DNA from 4 places in the Thermosinus carboxydivorans Nor1 genome. Region 3 is predicted to be linked to each of the others. Evidence: riboswitches for the same ligand, from Rfam matches in the RefSeq annotation. Region 3 holds a riboswitch; each other region holds the start of a gene.

What was found. Region 3 has a riboswitch for S-adenosylmethionine ahead of TCARDRAFT_RS12665 (homocysteine biosynthesis protein). Riboswitches for the same ligand answer to the same signal wherever they lie in the genome.
Region 1: linked by a shared signal. The riboswitch ahead of metK (methionine adenosyltransferase) and the one ahead of TCARDRAFT_RS12665 (homocysteine biosynthesis protein) in region 3 are both predicted to bind S-adenosylmethionine.
Region 2: linked by a shared signal. The riboswitch ahead of TCARDRAFT_RS06725 (homocysteine synthase) and the one ahead of TCARDRAFT_RS12665 (homocysteine biosynthesis protein) in region 3 are both predicted to bind S-adenosylmethionine.
Region 4: linked by a shared signal. The riboswitch ahead of TCARDRAFT_RS01470 (methionine ABC transporter ATP-binding protein) and the one ahead of TCARDRAFT_RS12665 (homocysteine biosynthesis protein) in region 3 are both predicted to bind S-adenosylmethionine.

Annotation. Positions count from the first base shown of each region.
Region 1 is NZ_AAWL01000002.1:144,026-148,660, reverse strand. It holds gene gmk (guanylate kinase) at 1-565, shown strand, start outside; gene rpoZ (DNA-directed RNA polymerase subunit omega) at 581-787, shown strand; gene coaBC (bifunctional phosphopantothenoylcysteine decarboxylase/phosphopantothenate--cysteine ligase CoaBC) at 797-1,999, shown strand; SAM riboswitch class I at 2,051-2,152, shown strand; gene metK (methionine adenosyltransferase) at 2,209-3,399, shown strand; gene TCARDRAFT_RS02255 (heavy-metal-associated domain-containing protein) at 3,464-3,691, shown strand; gene priA (primosomal protein N') at 3,922-4,635, shown strand, end outside.
Region 2 is NZ_AAWL01000007.1:49,473-54,107, forward strand. It holds gene TCARDRAFT_RS06710 (MFS transporter) at 1-931, shown strand, start outside; gene TCARDRAFT_RS06715 (zinc ribbon domain-containing protein) at 1,281-1,673, shown strand; tRNA gene TCARDRAFT_RS06720 (tRNA-Arg) at 1,771-1,845, shown strand; SAM riboswitch class I at 2,165-2,267, shown strand; gene TCARDRAFT_RS06725 (homocysteine synthase) at 2,343-3,635, shown strand; gene metX (homoserine O-acetyltransferase MetX) at 3,689-4,635, shown strand, end outside.
Region 3 is NZ_AAWL01000026.1:20,045-24,679, forward strand. It holds gene TCARDRAFT_RS12645 (spore germination protein) at 1-65, opposite strand, end outside; gene TCARDRAFT_RS15855 (hypothetical protein) at 168-404, opposite strand; gene TCARDRAFT_RS15860 (class I SAM-dependent methyltransferase) at 431-829, opposite strand; gene TCARDRAFT_RS12655 (hypothetical protein) at 1,299-1,544, shown strand; gene TCARDRAFT_RS12660 (cupin domain-containing protein) at 1,594-1,944, shown strand; SAM riboswitch class I at 2,065-2,171, shown strand; gene TCARDRAFT_RS12665 (homocysteine biosynthesis protein) at 2,262-3,431, shown strand; gene TCARDRAFT_RS12670 (NIL domain-containing protein) at 3,437-3,880, shown strand; gene TCARDRAFT_RS12675 (UPF0280 family protein) at 3,877-4,635, shown strand, end outside.
Region 4 is NZ_AAWL01000001.1:325,789-330,423, forward strand. It holds gene TCARDRAFT_RS01450 (HDIG domain-containing metalloprotein) at 1-90, opposite strand, end outside; gene hisZ (ATP phosphoribosyltransferase regulatory subunit) at 93-1,280, opposite strand; gene TCARDRAFT_RS01460 (YerC/YecD family TrpR-related protein) at 1,267-1,602, opposite strand; SAM riboswitch class I at 1,785-1,899, shown strand; gene TCARDRAFT_RS01470 (methionine ABC transporter ATP-binding protein) at 1,982-3,040, shown strand; gene TCARDRAFT_RS01475 (methionine ABC transporter permease) at 3,009-3,662, shown strand; gene TCARDRAFT_RS01480 (MetQ/NlpA family ABC transporter substrate-binding protein) at 3,688-4,503, shown strand; gene TCARDRAFT_RS01485 (MetQ/NlpA family ABC transporter substrate-binding protein) at 4,529-4,635, shown strand, end outside.

The DNA of each region.
Region 1 (4,635 bases), on a different contig from region 3:
CCGGGAATTGCTGCGTAATGATCCTAATTTAAATTACTCAATCTCAGCCACTACCCGCTTACCCCGTGCCGGGGAGGTGAACGGGGTTAACTATTGGTTTGTATCTCGCGAAAAATTTCAGGCCATGATTGAAAACGATGAGCTTCTTGAATGGGCCGAAGTGTATGGGAACTTTTATGGAACACCGCGGCGGTATGTAATGGACTTACTAAGCAGTGGCAAGGATGTTGTGTTGGAAATCGATATCCAGGGCGCGTTGCAGATTAAAAAGAAGTTTCCGCAGGGCGTATTCATATATATCTTGCCGCCTTCTTTGGACGAACTGGCGGAGCGCATTCATAAACGCGGGACTGACAGTGCGGAAGCGATTAAACAACGGTTAAGCTGTGTTACGGCCGAACTTAGTTGCGCTTATAACTATCATTATTTTGTGGTAAACGATGAAGTGGATCGCGCAGTGCAAAAAATAGCCGCAATCATAACGGCGGAAAAGTGCCGGGTGGAGCGCAACAATGGGTTGATTGATAGCATTTGTCAAACTTCACGGCGCGCAGCGAAACTTTAGAAGGAGGGATTCAGGTTGATTCATCCGTCCTTAGACGTATTAGTAGATAAAGTTGACAGTAAATATACATTAGTTGTTCTTGCCGCAAAGCGAGCTCGGGAAATCATGAACGGCGAACCGCCGCTTGTTGAAAGCAAATCGAATAAACCCGTCACCATAGCCTTGGAAGAGGTTGCTCAAGGCAAAATCACTTATGAGCGTACCAAGACAGGTATTAAGTAGGAGGACACCGTGTTGAAGGGCAAAAATATTGTCCTGGGCGTTAGCGGCGGCATTGCCGTGTATAAAAGTGTGGAAATAGTTAGCCGCTTGCGGAAAGCCGGAAGTTCGGTTCATGTTATTATGACCAAATCGGCTACCAAATTTGTTACGCCCCTTACTTTTCGGGAGATAAGCGGTAATCCAGTAGTAGTTGATATGTGGGAAGAACCCAAAAACTGGAATGTTCAGCATATTGCATTGGCCACTTTGGCCGATTTATTTTTAATAGCCCCTGCAACCGCCAACATAATTGGCAAAATTGCCAACGGAATTGCCGATGATATGCTTTCAACGACCGTGATGGCTACCCAAGCGCCGATAGTATTGGCGCCAGCCATGAATAGCAATATGTATCTAAATCCTATTGTCCAACATAACTTGCAAAAACTGGCTGAATTGGGCTATCACATCATTGAACCCGCAACAGGCATGCTGGCCTGCGGGGTGGAAGGCCCCGGGCGCTTGCCCGAGCCGGAGATAATTGTTGCCAAAGTGGAGGAACTGCTCCGGTCGCGTGGAGTATTGGCGGGCAAGCGAATTTTGGTTACTGCCGGCGGTACCCGTGAACCGCTTGACCCTGTTCGTTATTTAGGCAACCGGTCAAGTGGCAAAATGGGCTATGCTATAGCTGAAGCGGCAGCTCGCCGCGGTGCGGAGGTCATTCTCGTCTCCGGCCCCACCGCATTAACCCCGCCACTGGGTATTTTCGTAAAGAAGGTGGAAACGGCGGAAGAGATGCGGCAGGCCGTTTTGACCGAATATGCTGCCTGCGATGTAGTTATTAAGGCGGCGGCTGTGGCCGATTATCGACCGCGTGAAGTAGCAGAGCATAAAATTAAAAAAACCGGCGAGTCGCTTACCCTTGTTTTGGAAAAAAACCCTGATATTTTACGGGAACTGGGGGCGTTGAAGCGGCACCAAATCTTGGTGGGGTTTGCCGCTGAAACGCAGGACTTGCTTAGTAACGCTAAGGAAAAATTGGCCCAAAAAAATCTTGATATGATAGTAGCTAATGATGTTACGCTACCGGGGGCGGGGTTTAACGCCGACACTAATATTGTTAAGCTTATTTATCGTGATGGTAGTGTTGAAGAACTAGAGCGAATGCCGAAAACGCGTGTTGCCGAAATTATTCTTGATAGAGTTTGCGATTTATTGACAAAAAAAGGTTGATTTTTTCCTTGTTTTACTTTAAAATTGCTTTGGTGAAAATTACATATACTATACTCATCAAGAGTTGGTGGAGGGACTGGCCCGATGAAACCGCGGCAACCATTTGGCAAGTCCAAAACGGTGCCAATTCCGGCGTACGGCGCGAGATGGGGAGTATACGACAAAAGTCTCCCTTGTGGGAGTTTTTTTATTGATTAGGAGGTGCACAAATGGAAAAAAAGCGGGTATTATTTACATCGGAATCGGTTACCGAAGGGCATCCGGACAAAATTGCCGATCAAATTTCTGACAGTATTCTCGACGCAATCCTTGCCCAAGACCCCATGGCTCGTGTCGCTTGTGAAACTTTAGTAACAACCGGACTTGTCCATGTGGTAGGGGAAATCACAACTTCTTGCTATGTCGATATTCCGAAGATTGTGCGGGAGACCATTAAAGAGATTGGTTATACCCGTGCAAAATTTGGTTTTGACGGCGATACCTGTGGTGTAATGACATCAATTGACGAGCAGTCACCTGATATTGCGATGGGCGTAAATAAAGCACTGGAAGCTAAACGTGGCGAGATGGATGAAGTCGAGGCGATCGGTGCCGGTGACCAAGGCATGATGTTCGGCTATGCAACTAATGAGACCCCTGAGTTCATGCCACTGCCCATAGCTTTAGCTCATCGTCTGGCTCGCCGGCTGGCTGAGGTTCGTAAAAATGGCGAACTTGCTTATCTGCGTCCCGATGGAAAAACCCAGGTGACAGTAGAGTATGTAGACGGCAAGCCGGTCCGCGTGGACACCATTGTCGTTTCGGCCCAACATAGTCCTGATGTGGATCTTGCCACCATTGAAAAAGATATCATCGCCAAAGTTATTACTCCTGTTGTTCCCGGGGACATGCTGGATGCTCAAACCAAATATTATATTAATCCTACCGGCCGGTTTGTCGTTGGTGGACCACAGGGAGATGCCGGCTTGACTGGGCGCAAAATTATTGTTGATACCTATGGCGGTATGGCCCGTCACGGTGGCGGTGCTTTTTCCGGCAAAGATCCCACTAAAGTCGACCGGTCAGCTGCTTATGCAGCTCGCTATGTGGCTAAAAATGTTGTAGCCGCCGGCTTGGCCGATAAGTGTGAAATTCAGTTGGCCTACGCAATCGGTATTGCCCGCCCTGTATCGATTATGGTTGAAACTTTCGGCACTGCTAAAATTGCCGAAAGCCGCATTGTCGAACTTATTCAAAAACATTTTGACCTTCGTCCGGCCGGTATTATCAAGAGCCTTGATTTGCGTCGCCCAATCTACCGCCAGACGGCAGCCTATGGCCATTTTGGCCGAACGGATATTGATCTTCCGTGGGAACGAACCGACAAAGCGGAAATTTTACGGCGGGAAGCAAATCTTTAATTTAAACCGCTGGTACTGGCAATACTAACATCATAGTGATAAACCAAAGGGGGTTAGTATTGCAGTGCCTGCTTCAAAAGCAATTAAGAAGTCGGTATATTCGGTGGGTGGTCTTAAGGGTGATCATTGTCGTGACCGCATTGAGCACACCTTGAGCCATCTTGACGGGGTTACCGATGTCGATGTTAATCTAAATACCAGACAAGTTACCGTTGAGTATGACGCTAATGTAATCGCCAGCGGCTATATTGAAGAAACTTTGCAAATGCTCGGGTATTCCATCCGCGGGTAGGCTATTATGCGGTACCGTTTTACGCCGCTGGGGAAGAGTCGCTTGAAACGTTTCTTTAAACGTCAGCCTATGGATACGGGTTTTGAATTAGATGAGTTTCTGGTCGGGTATGAACAAAACGATGACAGGTAGCAGGTATTTTCCGACCTAAGCAAGAATTATACCGTACAGCGAAGTAGGATGTACTGTTTGCTGCAAACAGTACTCTTCTTTTTTATGAGGTGAAGAACATGGGGCGCATTGCGGAAGTGGCCGTTAATATTGCCGTACGTACTATCGCTGCTACCTTTTCTTATCTCATTCCGCCGGAATTGGCGTTTGTTGGCAGGGGGTGGCGTGTGCGGGTGCCTTTCGGCCAACGCGAGGCCGAGGGCTTTGTTGTTGCCGTTAAAGAGCAGGCCGAAGCGGAAGGATTAAAGCCTGTATTAAGCGTGTTGGATGATGAACCTTGGTTTGATGAAAATATGCTGCAAACAGCCGAGTGGATGAGCAATTACTATTTGTGCCCGCTGGCTGAAGCTTTGCGCCTGTTTGTGCCAGGAAAAGGAGAATTAAAAAGCCATATCGCTTACCGCTTGAACGAAAGCGAGAGCAAGCCAAGTTCTTCCTTATCATGCCAAATTTCAGACGAAATGAACCAAGTCCTTAATTATTTACGCGCAAAGAGCTTGACTGCACAACACCAACTGGTTAAAAAGTTTGGGCCGAACGTGTTAACTGCTCTCCGTAAATTGGAGCGGTTGAATTTGGTCGAACGGGCTGCAATGAGCATATCGAAGTTTCGCCCCCGGTATGAGCAGCGGCTAATGCTTGCTGTGAACCGCCGAGAAGCCGCAGAAACTCTTGACCGCCTAACTGGCAAGCCAGCGCAACAGCGGCTGCTGACAGTCCTTATGGAAGAGTCAGAACTAACACCAAATCGCTTAAAACAGTATAGGATTAGT
Region 2 (4,635 bases), on a different contig from region 3:
GATGACCGAATACTCGCCGCCGGCGGCGCGGGGTAAGTTTATCGTTTTACTGGAAAGTTTCTGGGGACTCGGGTGGCTGGCGGCGGCCCTCATCGCCTATCTGTTTATTCCCTATTACGGTTGGCAGGCCGCTTTCTTCATTGGCGCTTTGCCCGCCTTGTATGTTTTTGTCATCCGGTTAGCGGTGCCGGAATCGGTGCGGTATCTTCTGGACAAAGGACGGCTGGACGAAGCCCATACAATCGTCAGCAGCCTTGAAGCGGCGGCCGGCGTGACAGCGTCCTTTGTCCCGACGGCACCGAAAGTGCGGACGGTTCGGCAAGTAATGTTTGCCGAACTGTGGGCGCCGCCTTTCTTACGGCGTACTGCCATGCTTTGGCTGCTGTGGTTCGGCATTGTTTACTCTTACTATGGCATTTTTACCTGGCTGCCATCGCTGATGACGGCCCAGGGATTTACCATTATCAAAAGTTTTGAGTATGTGCTGATAATGACCATGGCTCAGCTGCCTGGCTATTTCAGCGCCGCTTATTTGGTTGATCGTATCGGCCGCAAGGCGACACTGGCGCTATTTCTGGCAGCCAGCGCCGCCGCCGCTTTTGGTTTCGGCTATGCCAATGCCCCCTGGGCACTAATCGTGTGGGGGAGCCTGATGTCTTTCTTCAATTTGGGCGCATGGGGAGTAGTATATACTTATACACCGGAGCTTTATCCAACCCGCATTCGCGCTTTTGGCTCGGGCTGGGCGGCGGCCGTCGGCCGGTTTGGCGGCATCCTGGCGCCCGCCATTGTCGGCTATATGCTGGGGGGAGGCGCCGCTTTCGCCGGAGTTTTCACGATGTTCACGGCTACCATGCTGTTTATTGCCGCTATTGTTTTAGTGTTGGGCGAAGAAACCCGCCAGAAATCGCTTGATGAGATTAGTGATTAGAAAAAATCAAAATTTGCATCTATTATTAGGAACAAGTAATAAAATTATGGATAATTCCCAATTTTTTTTACTTGAAATTATCTTTAAATTCTGATAAGATAAAACCACAAATGATGTGAGAGGGTGGTGCAAATCATGAATGTAACGATCAAAGATGTGGGGAATTTGCTGATTTACAGTATCGGCACCGCCTTGGTGCTAACCCTGGCCGTTATAAGCCTACACTAAAACAACGCTTGCTGGTGGCCGCGTCGCTGGACGTGGCTTTTCTATTGAAGCGTGTTTATTGATTTTGTCTGGCTGGAAATGATATAATGGTGATGTATCTACTCCGAAAGGGGTCGTTTGCGTGATTACAACTATTTCGTTTATCATCGGTTTTATTGCTGCTTACTGGGTATATAATGACGCCAGAAGTCGCGGGCATGAACTGGGCACGGCTTTGCTATGGTCCCTGGGAACGCTGGCCATGCTTATTGTTTTCCTCCCGTTGTACCTGCTCATCGGTCGAAAGCAAGCCATGAAAAATACTAAGCGCCAAGAGCCGGTTATTGATGTGGAGGCTACGCCGGTAAACGACCAGATCCATTGCCCGATGTGCGGCGCCAAGGTCAAGGAAGATTATAAGGTTTGTCCTTACTGCGGTTATACGCTCAAGCCCAAGTGTGAAGCATGCGGCCGTGAACTCAGCCGTGAATGGCGCACTTGCCCCTACTGCCAGACGCCGGCTGCCCCCAAGTGAGTAATTCCCAAAAGTTTACACAAAAAAGTTACAAAAAAACATTAGACATTACCGCCTATTTATGATATAATCATTTCTGTCGCTGAACACACGCCATGCGCCCGTAGCTCAGGGGATAGAGCGCCGGCCTCCGGAGCCGGGTGCGCAGGTTCGATTCCTGCCGGGCGCACCAGAAAGCGCATAAATACTGGGTTGGAAGGCATTCCAACTCGGTATTTATGTTTTTGAAGAGAACCAGCTTCCGTGCATTACGCTTTATAATTCATGACTGGACTGCGGCAGTAGCTAAAAGCAGCGGCCAATTCGCATCAGTGCCAGGAAGCCTTGTTTCCGACATTAGATAATGCACCTCGTTCTTCATAGTGACATTTTATCGCGTTAATCTACACGGTGACATTATCACAAGTTAAACACATTTTGACAATCCGGCTATTGACATTTGTTTCAATATATCATATAATCTGCTCAACACAAAAATATAAGGCATACACCTCTTATCCAGAGTGGTCGAGGGACTGGCCCGATGACGCCCGGCAACCGGCTTTTATAAGCAGTGGTGCTAATTCCAGCAGGAGAAATCCTGGAAGATGAGAGGAAAGGTGCGTGTGTACAAAACCCCCTTTCCTCTGGAAAGGGGGTTTTTGTATGCCGGTGAAAGGAGAAGAAGGAATGCATTTGCCAGACAACCTGAAAATTGCCACTTTGGCCGTTCATGGCGGCCAGACTCCCGATCCCACCACCGGGGCCCGGGCTGTGCCTATCTATCAGTCGACTTCTTACAATTTCCGCGACAGCGATCATGCCGCTGCTTTGTTTGCCTTGAAAGAAACGGGCAATATTTATACGCGGATAATGAACCCGACAACCGACGTATTGGAAAAACGTATGGCCGCCTTGGAAGGCGGGGTGGGCGCGGTGGCTTTCGCCTCCGGTCATGCGGCGATCGCTGCTGCCATTTTGAACATTGCCGAAGCCGGTGACGAAATTGTTAGTTCCTCCGCGCTTTATGGCGGAACGTATAACCTTTTTCTGTATACTCTGCCCAGGCTGGGTATAACCGTTAAATTGGTAGACCCCAGCGACCCGGAAAATTTCCGGAAAGCCATCACACCAAGGACTAAAGCTGTCTATGGGGAAATTATCGGCAATCCCGGGCTTGGGGTACTGGATATTGAAAAAGTCGCCGCTATAGCCCATGAGAACGCTATACCGCTGATTGTTGACAACACTTTTGCTACTCCGTATTTATGCCGACCTTTCGATTTTGGTGCCGATATCGTAGTCCATTCGGCAACGAAATTTATCGGCGGTCATGGTACGACAATGGGCGGTATCGTCGTCGACGGCGGTAAGTTTGACTGGGCCGCAGGCAACTTTCCGTTATTGAATGAGCCTGATCCCAGTTATCATAACTTGCGCTATTCCCGGGAGTTTGGCCCCATGGCCTTTATTATCCGCCTGCGGGTGCAAGTTTTACGCGACCTTGGCGCCTGCATCAGCCCTTTTAATAGTTTTCTGCTACTTCAGGGACTGGAAACGCTGCACTTACGGATGGCCCGCCACAGTGAGAATGCCCAGACTGTGGCAGAATACCTTGCCGCACATGATCAGGTAGCGTGGGTCAACTATCCCGGTCTTCCTAGCCACCCGCAGCATGACTTGGCGCAAAAGTACCTGGCAAAGGGTGCGGGAGCCATCCTGACGTTCGGCATAAAAGGCGGTCTTGCGGCTGGCAAAAAGTTTATTGACAGCCTTAAGTTGCTTTCCTTGCTCGCTAACGTTGGCGACGCCAAATCACTGGTTATTCATCCCGCCAGCACCACTCATTCGCAGCTTACATCTGAGCAGCGCGCCAGTGCGGGAGTGCCGGATGACATGATCCGTCTTTCCATAGGAATTGAAGACGTAAGCGACATAATTTACGACCTTGAGCAGGCTCTGGCGGCGGCCAAGGCGCTTTAGATGGGGAGAGTTTGCTCTATCCTTATAGTTGGCGGTAGGAGGTGGATGGTGTTTTGCGTCCATTTCTTAAGTATGCGAAAGTGGCTGACCCTGACAATCCTCTCGTACTGACCATGGGTGGAACACTAACCGATGTTACCGTGGCTTATGAAACTTACGGGACACTATCGCCTAACCGGGACAACGTAATTTTGGTGACCCACGCCCTTACTGGCGACAGCCATGTGGCGGCCCACGACGACAAGGACGAAAAAGGTTGGTGGGATGCATTGGTAGGACCGGGACGGCCGATAGACACCAACCGTTTCTTCGTTATTTGTTCCAATGTTCTGGGCGGATGCCGGGGAACGACGGGGCCGTCCTCGCCGGACCCGGCGACCGGGCGGCCGTACGGCATGCGGTTTCCCGTCATTACCATACGGGACATGGTCCATGTCCAGAAACGGCTGTTGGAGCAACTTGGCATTTACCGGCTGGTCTTGGTAATCGGAGGATCCATGGGCGGAATGCAGGCTTTGGAATGGGGGGTCACTTATCCCGAGTTTATGGATGGTATAATAGCCATTGCGGCTCCCGGTTATTCTTCCGCCCAGTCCATAGCTTACAATAAAGTGGCGAGGGAAGCGGTGATGCTCGACCCGGCCTGGCGGCAGGGTGATTATTATGGTGGTCCCGGTCCGCAAACCGGCCTGTCGATCGCCCGCGGCCTGGGGATGATTACCTACCAAAGCGAGCCGTCAATGGCCGCTAAGTTTGGCAGGAGAATGCGTGGCGGTCAGTTCGAAGTGGAAAACTACCTTGACTACCAAGGGATTAGCTTGGTACGTCGGTTTGACGCCAACTCCTACCTTTATTTGCTCAGAGCCCTTGACCTTCATGACCTTGGTGCCGGTTATGCGTCTTATGAGGCAGCCCTGGCCAGGATTGAAGCTCGTGTTTTAATCGTAGGGGTGAGTTCCGACATTTTGTATCCGGCTTATCAGCAACAGGAGCTGGTTGA
Region 3 (4,635 bases):
TTAGGCGGCTGATAAACAATAATATTGCGGAGCACGCGATAAGCTTTCGTGAAAACATTTTCCATCAGCAAACGTCACCCCCATAAACATCGTCATGGATATTGTTTCCTCCCCTGCCAAAAATATAACCGGCGAGCCACCCTTATGCGGCCCGCCGGCTCTTGCGCCTACTGCTTCTTAAGGTATACCAGGAACAATGTCCGCGGTAAATCGCCTTCCTCGAACGTCGTAACCTCTTTTATCTCAAATCCTTGCGCCAAATGCTTTATTTTGGCTTCATCAAAAAAGTGGACGATAAAGCCGTCAATTTCATACATATTTTCACCATGATGGATGCCCTGGCCAAAGTGAACATCAGCCGTGTTGCGCACCGTATAGAGATTAATGCCGCCAGGCCTTAACACCCGGCGAACCTCATCAGACAGCAATGTTAATTCCCAGTAGTAAAAGCCATGCAGTACAGCATATGCGAATAGCAGGCATCAAAGGTTTCGGCGCCAAACGGCAACGGCTGCCTTACATCATGGCAAACCGCCGCAATATTAGGCGTTAAGCCCAACATTCTGGCTTTTTCCCGGATGGTTTGCACGCCAATACCGGTATATTCCAGGGCCGTGACATGAAAACCGCATTGGGCGAAAAAAATCGTGTCCCGCCCCTGCCCCGCTCCTAACTCCAAAATTTTCGTTTTCCGCTCTTTTTTTAACAGTTCCGCCGCTTGCTTGGCGGCAAAACTCGGTTCGTTGCCGAAAAGTTCACCATCCTCGGCGAAAACTTTTTCCCAGTGTAGATGTTGGTTATCACGGACCATTTTGTCTGATTTAACCATGGCCACCCCTCCCAGCGCCTGTTATCCGCTCACTCAATTTTTATTTGTTAATTCGCAACCGCAGTAGCAGGCACCTGCTATAGCACAATATAAAATAAGTTAACTGTAAAAATATTTGTATAGGTGGTAGCAATTTATCAAGCAGCGCACCGTTCTCTCGCTAATACCGCCGCTCTTAGCCGATCATGTACGGCGTGAGGCGGAGAACTTCCTGCAATTCTCGAATTAATACAAAGCGAAATGCTGCAGAGCGCAGCCCGGACATAGTTCACTGCGATCATGGCTGCTCAACGCAGCCCCGTGGGGATTATTATGTTGATGGTGGAGCCGCCTCGCCACGAAATAAACAACTTTTTTGCCTTTACGTGAAGCCTAATCGAAACTATTTTAGAAAGCCAGCAGAAATCAACATTTACATAGCGATGACTGACACTGAACCATCTATATGAAACACTAGGAGTTAAGGACTATGGATTTTGGAATTGACCCCGTTAAAAAAGAAGCGTTAGTAGAATCGGGACGCCGATGTACCCAAAATATTTCGCTTGGTATGATAACACTGCAAACCCGGCATATAATCGCCCGTGAGACAGATGGGCGCAATCGTACCGGCAGCGCTTGGGCAAATCATGGCTACTATGGTATACCGTCTAGCAAACCAATACCTTGTACCCAGGTAAAACAGAAAATCCAGACTGAGAAAAAGGACTTATGAGTCTGCACAGAGAAACATTCCATCACTATGATATAGGGGAGTTGAGAGCATGATCAAACGGGCGAGCGAATTAGTTACCGAGGTTGCTACTAACCGGTTCGGCGGCAAGGGTGAAGTAATTGGGACCAAACTATTGGACATGGAACAATTGCAAGGGAAAGGCCGGTTATTCTCCCATAGCATTCTCAAGCCGGGCTGCTCTATCGGTTACCATCAGCACAATGGCGACGCTGAGACCTACTACATCCTTAAAGGCGAAGGCATTGTCAACGATAACGGCACGCTGGTTAAGGTCCATGCCGGAGACGTGGTCTTTACCGCCGACGGCGAGTCCCACTCCATTGAAAATACCGGTACGGAAGACCTGGAATATATCGCTTTAATCCTCTACTCCAAATGAAATTGTAACAGCCTTTACGCATTATGGGCGTAAAGCCTGGTTGTTTAGCAATAAATCCCTTGACAGAAATACATTTTTGGCGTATATTTATCTCAACTGTCAAAAGTTGTATACCGTGTACTCTTATCAAGAGCGGTGGAGGGACTGGCCCTGTGAAGCCGCGGCAACCGGCAGCAATGCGTCTGGTGCCAAATCCAGCAGAATCTTCGGATTCTGGAAGATGAGAGGAAAGGTATGGCTGCCATAATATGGCGTCTCTTTCCTCTCAGAAAGAGACGCTTTTATTTTACCTTTTTCAATAAAAGGGAGGCTTTGTTATGGCAGCACCAAAAAGAAGCTATGAAGAAATCAACGAACGCATCCGCAAGGGGCAGGCGGTAGTACTCACCGCCGAGGAGGTCAGCCAACTGGCCAAAGAAGAAGGAATAAGCGCCGTCGCCCGTAAGGTAGACGTAGTCACCACTGGCACCTTCGGTCCCATGTGCTCTTCCGGGGCCTTTCTCAACTTCGGCCACAGCGACCCGCCCATCAAAATGAAACGGGTGTGGCTCAACGACGTGCCCGCCTACGCGGGCATCGCCGCCGTGGACGCCTACATCGGCGCCACGGAAATATCCGAAACAAATGAGCAATACGGTGGCGCCCATGTCATCGAGGATCTTGTCGCCGGCAAGCGCGTTCACCTTAGAGCCACCGCTCCGGGTACCGACTGCTATCCCCGCAAGAGCATCGATACCTGGATCACCAAGGACGACATTAATGAGTGCTTCCTTTTCAATCCCCGCAATGCCTACCAGAACTACGCCGCCGCCACCAACACCTCCAATCGCATCCTCTATACCTACATGGGCATGCTGCTGCCCCGCTGCGGTAACGTTACCTACTCCACCTCCGGCGAGCTCAGTCCACTCCTCAACGACCCCCACCTGCGTACTATCGGCGTGGGTACGCGCATCTTTCTGGGCGGTACCGTAGGCTACGTCGCCTGGAACGGCACCCAGCACAACCCCTCACGCCCCCGCAACGAACATGGCATCCCTGTCGGTGGCGCCGCCACCCTTGCCCTTGTGGGCGATCTTAAGGCGATGAACCCGGAATTTCTCCGGGCTGCCGTCTACGAACGCTATGGCATCAGCCTGTTTGTGGGCGTGGGTATCCCGATCCCCATCCTTGATGAAGACATCGCACGCTGCGTGTCTGTCACGAACGCCGACATCGAAACCTGCCTCTTTGACTATAGCGTCCCCTCCCGCAACCGCCCCGTCCTGGGACGCTACAGTTACGCAGAACTCCAGTCGGGCAGCATCTCCTTAAACGGCCGCCGCGTGCGCACCGCTCCGCTGTCCAGCCTGGCCAAAGCCCGGCAGATCGCCGCTCTCCTCAAGGAGTGGATCCGCACCGGCCGCTTCGAACTGACCCACCCGGTAGCGCCTTTGCCGCAGGAAGCCACCCCGCGCCCCCTGGACATCCGAAAGGAGGATGAATAATAATTATGGCTGTCACGGAACGCATCATCCTGAACTTCACCGCCGAGAACTACGACAAACCTATTACCTATCATCTGGTTAAGGACTTCGACCTCAAGATTAACATTCTCCGGGCCGAGGTAACCCCCGGCGAGGAAGGCCATCTGCTGCTGGATGTAGAAGGGGAACCGGAGCAAGTTACTGCTGCGCTGGCTTTTCTGCAGCAAGAGGGCATCGACGTCGTCTCTACCCGCCGCCAGATCCAGGTTGACACCGGGCGCTGCACCCACTGCGGCGCCTGCACGGCGGTCTGCTTCTCCCGGGCGCTGGTGCTTGAACGCCCCACATGGGAGCTGTCTTTTCACCCCGACAAATGCATTGTCTGCGGTCTGTGCGTGCAGGCTTGTCCCGTGCGGGCCATCCGGCAGGGATCGGCCGGTCGCAGCGCAGAGGAGCTGGCAGGTGCATGACCGGCTATGAACCGCGCTGGTACCGTGAAGAGCTGCACCGCACCGAACTGTCTCCCTTTGTAGTACGCTTTCGCGAAACCGACCTATGGGTGGCTGTACCGCCGGAAAAAGACACTCCGGCGCTGCGCCGGCTATGCCAGGTAACGGCAGCCACCCTCTGGCAGGAACTACACGACTACATCCTCACCGATCCCCGTTTTTACCATTCGCTCGTGCCCTATTTGCCGCGCTTCGGCTGCCCGCCGGTGGCCGCGCGCATGGCCGCTGCTGCCGAAAAGGCCGGTGTGGGGCCCATGGCTGCGGTGGCAGGCGCCTTTGCGGAAGAAATCGCCCTGGTGCTTGCCAGACGTTTTTCCTTAACCGACATTATCGTTGAAAATGGCGGCGACATCTACCTAGCCTCCACTGTCCCACGGCGCATCGCCGTCTGGGCAGGTAATTCGCCGCTTTCGGGGAAAATTGCCCTGGACATCGCGCCCGACCTCTCCCCGCTGGGCATCTGCACTTCTTCGGCCACCGTCGGCCCGTCTCTCAGCCTGGGCAAAGCGGATGCCGTCACCATTCTGGCTCGGGATACCGCCACCGCCGACGCCTTTGCCACCGCCGTGGGCAACCAGGTGCGCACCGCTGCCGACATCGAAAGCGCGCTCGTTTTTGCCGCTGAACAGCCGGACATTCTGGGCTGCCTTATTATTATCGGCGACCACCTCGGCGCCATCGGCCGCATCCGGCTGGCCCCGCTGGCTGACTCAGTG
Region 4 (4,635 bases), on a different contig from region 3:
TTCGGTTAAGTGCTGCTTCACAAACATTCTGTCCTGCTCACTGATGCGGGCCGTCACCGCGGCGAAAAATTGCCGTACCCGTTTACGCATTTTTAACCACCAACATAGATGAGGTTAGCATATCCCATGGCTTGACGGCAGGCTTCGGCCGCCGCCTTATCCTGTGGCTGAAGCCCAAGACCGACGATGCGCCCTGCCGCGCGGAGCTCGCCGGCCAGCGCAATCGCCTCATTCAGCCGCCCCGGCGCCCAGCCAATATAGACGTCTTTGGCGTTGCCGTCCGGGGTCAGACCCTGCCGCTCAAGCGCCAGCATAAGGCGCTCGATGCCCAGAGCAAAGCCCGTAGCCGGATATTCCACCCCAAAAGCGCCTACCATGCCGTCGTAGCGCCCGCCGCCGCAAAGGGGGAAGCCTAGGCCCGGCGTGTAACCTTCGAAAACAGCCCCTGTATAATAGTCAAAATTCCGGATGATCCCCAGATCGAAAGAGACATGCCCGCTTACGCCGTAATACTCAAGAAGCCGATAAATCTCCGCCAGGTTATCGAGGGCGCGGCGGCTCATGTCGTTGCTCACCATGCCATAGGCCGCATCAAGCATATTTTCCCGCCCGTGGAGCAGCGGAATACGCTTAAAAAGTACCTGCCCGGCCGGCGATAAGGAGCTCGCCGCCAGGGCCTCGTCCAGGCCGACCAGGTCGCGCTGCACCAGGCAATTTTTAATCCGCTGGCGCTCGGCCTGCGGCAATTCGCATTCATTCATTAGACCGTTAATAAATTCCACCTGGCCGAGGCTGATCTGAAAGACGGTCAACCCTGCCTCCCGCATAGCCGCGGCCGCCAGCGCTACGACCTCGGCATCGGCGGCAGGCCCCGCCATGCCCATCAGTTCTACACCGGCTTGGTAGAATTCGCATTGCCGGCCGGCCTGGGCCTGCTCATACCGGAAGACGTTAGTCAAATAAAACAGACGCAGCGGCGCCGGCTGTTCCCGGAGCCGGGTAGCCGCTACCCGGGCAATAGGCGTAGTCATATCCGGCCGGAGCGCTAATAGCCGGTTATTTTTATCGAGAAATTTGAACATATGCTGAACCAATTCTTGGTCGGCGCCGACCGATAAAATGTCCAGATACTCAAATGTAGGCGTAATTACCTCGTCATAACCCCACCGGGTAAAAAGACCGGCAAGGGCGCTTTCCACCAAGCGCTTTTTTTTCGCATCACGGGGCAAAAAATCACGTGTCCCGTAGGGAATTTGCGGGACAAACTCATTTTGGCTCATGGGCTGCATCCTCCTGTCGCAAACGCTCTTGTTCTTCCAACCGGGCAAGAATAAGTTTGTAGCCATCGGCGCCATAATGTAAGCAGCGCTTGACCCGGCTGATCGTGGCCGTGCTGGCCCCGGTGCGCGCAACAATGTCATCATAGATGTGACCTGCCTTCAGCATCCGCGCCACCTCCAGGCGCTGCGCCATAGCTTTGATTTCGCTGATGGTACAGATATCTTCAAAAAACTGATAACATTCCTCCTCATTGGCAAGTAATAAAATCGCCTTGAACAGCTGGTCGGTCAAAGGTTCTTTCAGCTTAGGGTTAACGGGCATAATCCACACTCCTCCCGCGCACACATTACCACTTTGAGCATACTATTCGCCCTCTCTCATTCCTTTCCTGCCTTTATGTCTTTTATTCTTTAATTTACGAAAAAGTGAATTAAAAAATTTTTGCTTGACAGCCACTGCTATCCATGATAGCATGTAATTCAACAATGGCATAGCGAAACACTCTTTCATCAAGAGCTGGCTGAGGGACTGGCCCGATGACGCCGCGGCAACCATCGCATCTTTGGGTGCGAAACGGTGCCAATTCCTGCAGAACGGATAAGTTCTGACAGATGAGGGGGGGGGGAGTTTCTGTTTACAGAACAAAAACCTCTTCGTCTGCGAAGAGGTTTTCTTTATGCCAAGGAAAGGAGAGAAGCAAATGATTAAACTGACCGGCATTGAAAAGGTCTATCCCGGCACCAACGGAGCGGTCCATGCTCTTAAAGGCATAAACCTTCAGGTGCGCCGCGGTGAAATTTTCGGTGTCATTGGTAAAAGCGGCGCCGGCAAGAGTACTTTAATCCGCTGTATAAATATGCTGGAGCGGCCAACCCGCGGCTCGGTAGTGGTCGACGGTGAAGAACTAACGACGATGTCCGAAAAGGACTTGCGTGAGCGGCGCAAAAAAATCGGCATGATTTTTCAGCACTTTAACCTGCTGTCTTCCCGCACTGTCTATGAAAATGTAGCCTTCCCGCTTGAGTTGGCCGGCAAAAGCAAAACGGAAATTGCTCAGGCTGTTTTGCCGCTCCTTGAACTGGTGGGGCTTGCCGATAAACGGGATCAATATCCATCCCAGCTCAGCGGCGGTCAAAAACAGCGGGTCGGTATTGCCCGCGCCTTAGCCAGCCGGCCGAAAGTGCTCTTATGCGACGAAGCCACTTCCGCCTTAGACCCACAGACCACGCAATCTATCTTGAAACTGCTCTTTGACATCAATCAAAAACTGCAGCTGACCATTGTGCTAATCACTCACGAAATGCAGGTTATTAAAGAAATCTGCGACCGTGTGGCCGTCATCGAAAACGGCGTCATTATTGAAGAAGGCCCGGTACTCGATGTCTTCACCCGCCCCCAGACGGCCACGACGCGTGAATTCATCCGCACCATTGTCAACCATGACCTGCCCGATTTCTTTGCCGATACCGTCTTTTCGCCCACGCCGCTCCCTGACTCCAATCTTATTCTGCGCCTGTCCTTTATTGGCCGCTCGGCCGAAGAACCCATAATCGCCGGCATGATCCGCCGCTTTAATGTCGACACAAGCATCCTTTACGGCAATATCGACCACATCAAGCGTACTCCCTTCGGCACCTTGATTGTCGAACTGTCCGGCGACCAGGCCGGCATCCAGAACGCCCTCAACTACCTGCGGGCACGAGACTTAGGAATAGAGGTGATTGGTTATGTCGCAAGAAATGCTCGTGCTGTTGGCTGAGTCGCTGTGGGAAACAACTTACATGGTGGGTGTGTCGGCTTTTATCGCCGCCCTCTTTGGCCTCCCCCTCGGCGTCATCCTGGTAACGACTGACAAGGGACATGTTTTGGAAAACCTCGTTGTCAACCGCGTTTTGGGCGCAATCGTTAATGCTACCCGCTCGACTCCGTTCATTATTCTCATGGTCGCCATCATTCCCCTAACCCGTCTCATTGTCGGGACATCCATCGGCACCGATGCGGCCATTGTACCGCTGAGCATTGCCGCTATCCCCTTCGTCGGCCGCATCGTCGAATCGGCACTCAAAGAAGTCGACTACGGGGTCATCGAAGCCGCCCAAGCTATGGGCGCTTCCCCGCTACAGATTATTGCCAAAGTGCTCATCCCCGAAGCACTGCCCTCGATTGTGCTCGGCCTGACGATCACGGTAATCAGCCTGATTGGCTATTCGGCCATGGCCGGCGCTATCGGCGGCGGTGGGCTGGGAGATCTCGCCATCCGCTACGGCTATCAGCGCTTCCGGGCCGACATCATGCTTGCAACCGTCATTATCCTAATTGCTCAGGTACAGCTTATCCAATCGTGCGGCGACTGGCTCGCCCGCCGGTTGAACAAAAAATAATGCCCTAACAAGGAGGAGTTCATTCATGAAACGTATCGCCCTACTGCTCACCCTCATTTTGTCGTTGGCTGTTGTCGCCGGCTGCGGCGGCAAAACGCAGGCGCCGGCTGCTACTAGCGGCAAAACCGTACTGAAGGTTGGCGCCACGGCCGTTCCCCACGCTGAAATTCTGCAGGTAATAAAACCGACTCTGGAAAAAGAAGGCATTGACCTTCAAATCGTGGAAATGAGCGACTACGTCCGTCCCAACCTGGCCGTAGCGGAAAAAGAGCTAGACGCCAATTTTTTCCAGCACATTCCTTACCTCACTAAGTTTGCCGCCGAGCGCAACCTCCAGCTCACTTACACCGCGGCCGTCCACATCGAGCCCATGGGCATTTACTCCAAAAAAATCAAAAACTTAAATGACGTTCCAACCGGCGCCGTAGTTGCCATCCCTAATGACCCGACCAACGGCGGGCGCGCGCTCGCCCTACTGGCTAAAGCCGGTGTGATCGGGCTTAAAGACGGTGTCGGCGTCAACGCCACTGTCAAAGACATTACGGCTAACCCAAAGAACGTGAAAATCCGTGAACTCGAAGCACCGCAGCTGCCCCGGGCCCTTGATGATGTAACTTTGGCCGTAATCAATACCAACTATGCGCTGGAAGCCAAACTTGTTCCTACGAAAGACGCCCTCTTTATTGAACAGAAAGATTCTCCCTATGTAAATGTTCTGGTTGTACGCAAAGGCGATGAAAACCGCCCGGAAATTCAAAAACTGACCAAAGCGCTGACCTCGGAGGAAGTCCGCAAATTCATCACCGAAAAATATCAAGGTGCGGTAGTACCGGCATTCTAATTCTTAGTTAAGGAGGTAACCAATAATGCACAAATGGACGAAACCAATCGCATTAGCCCTCGCGCTGCTGTTTACACTCGGCCTCGTGGCCGGCTGCGGCAAACAAGCCGCCACACCGTCCGACCGGCCTAT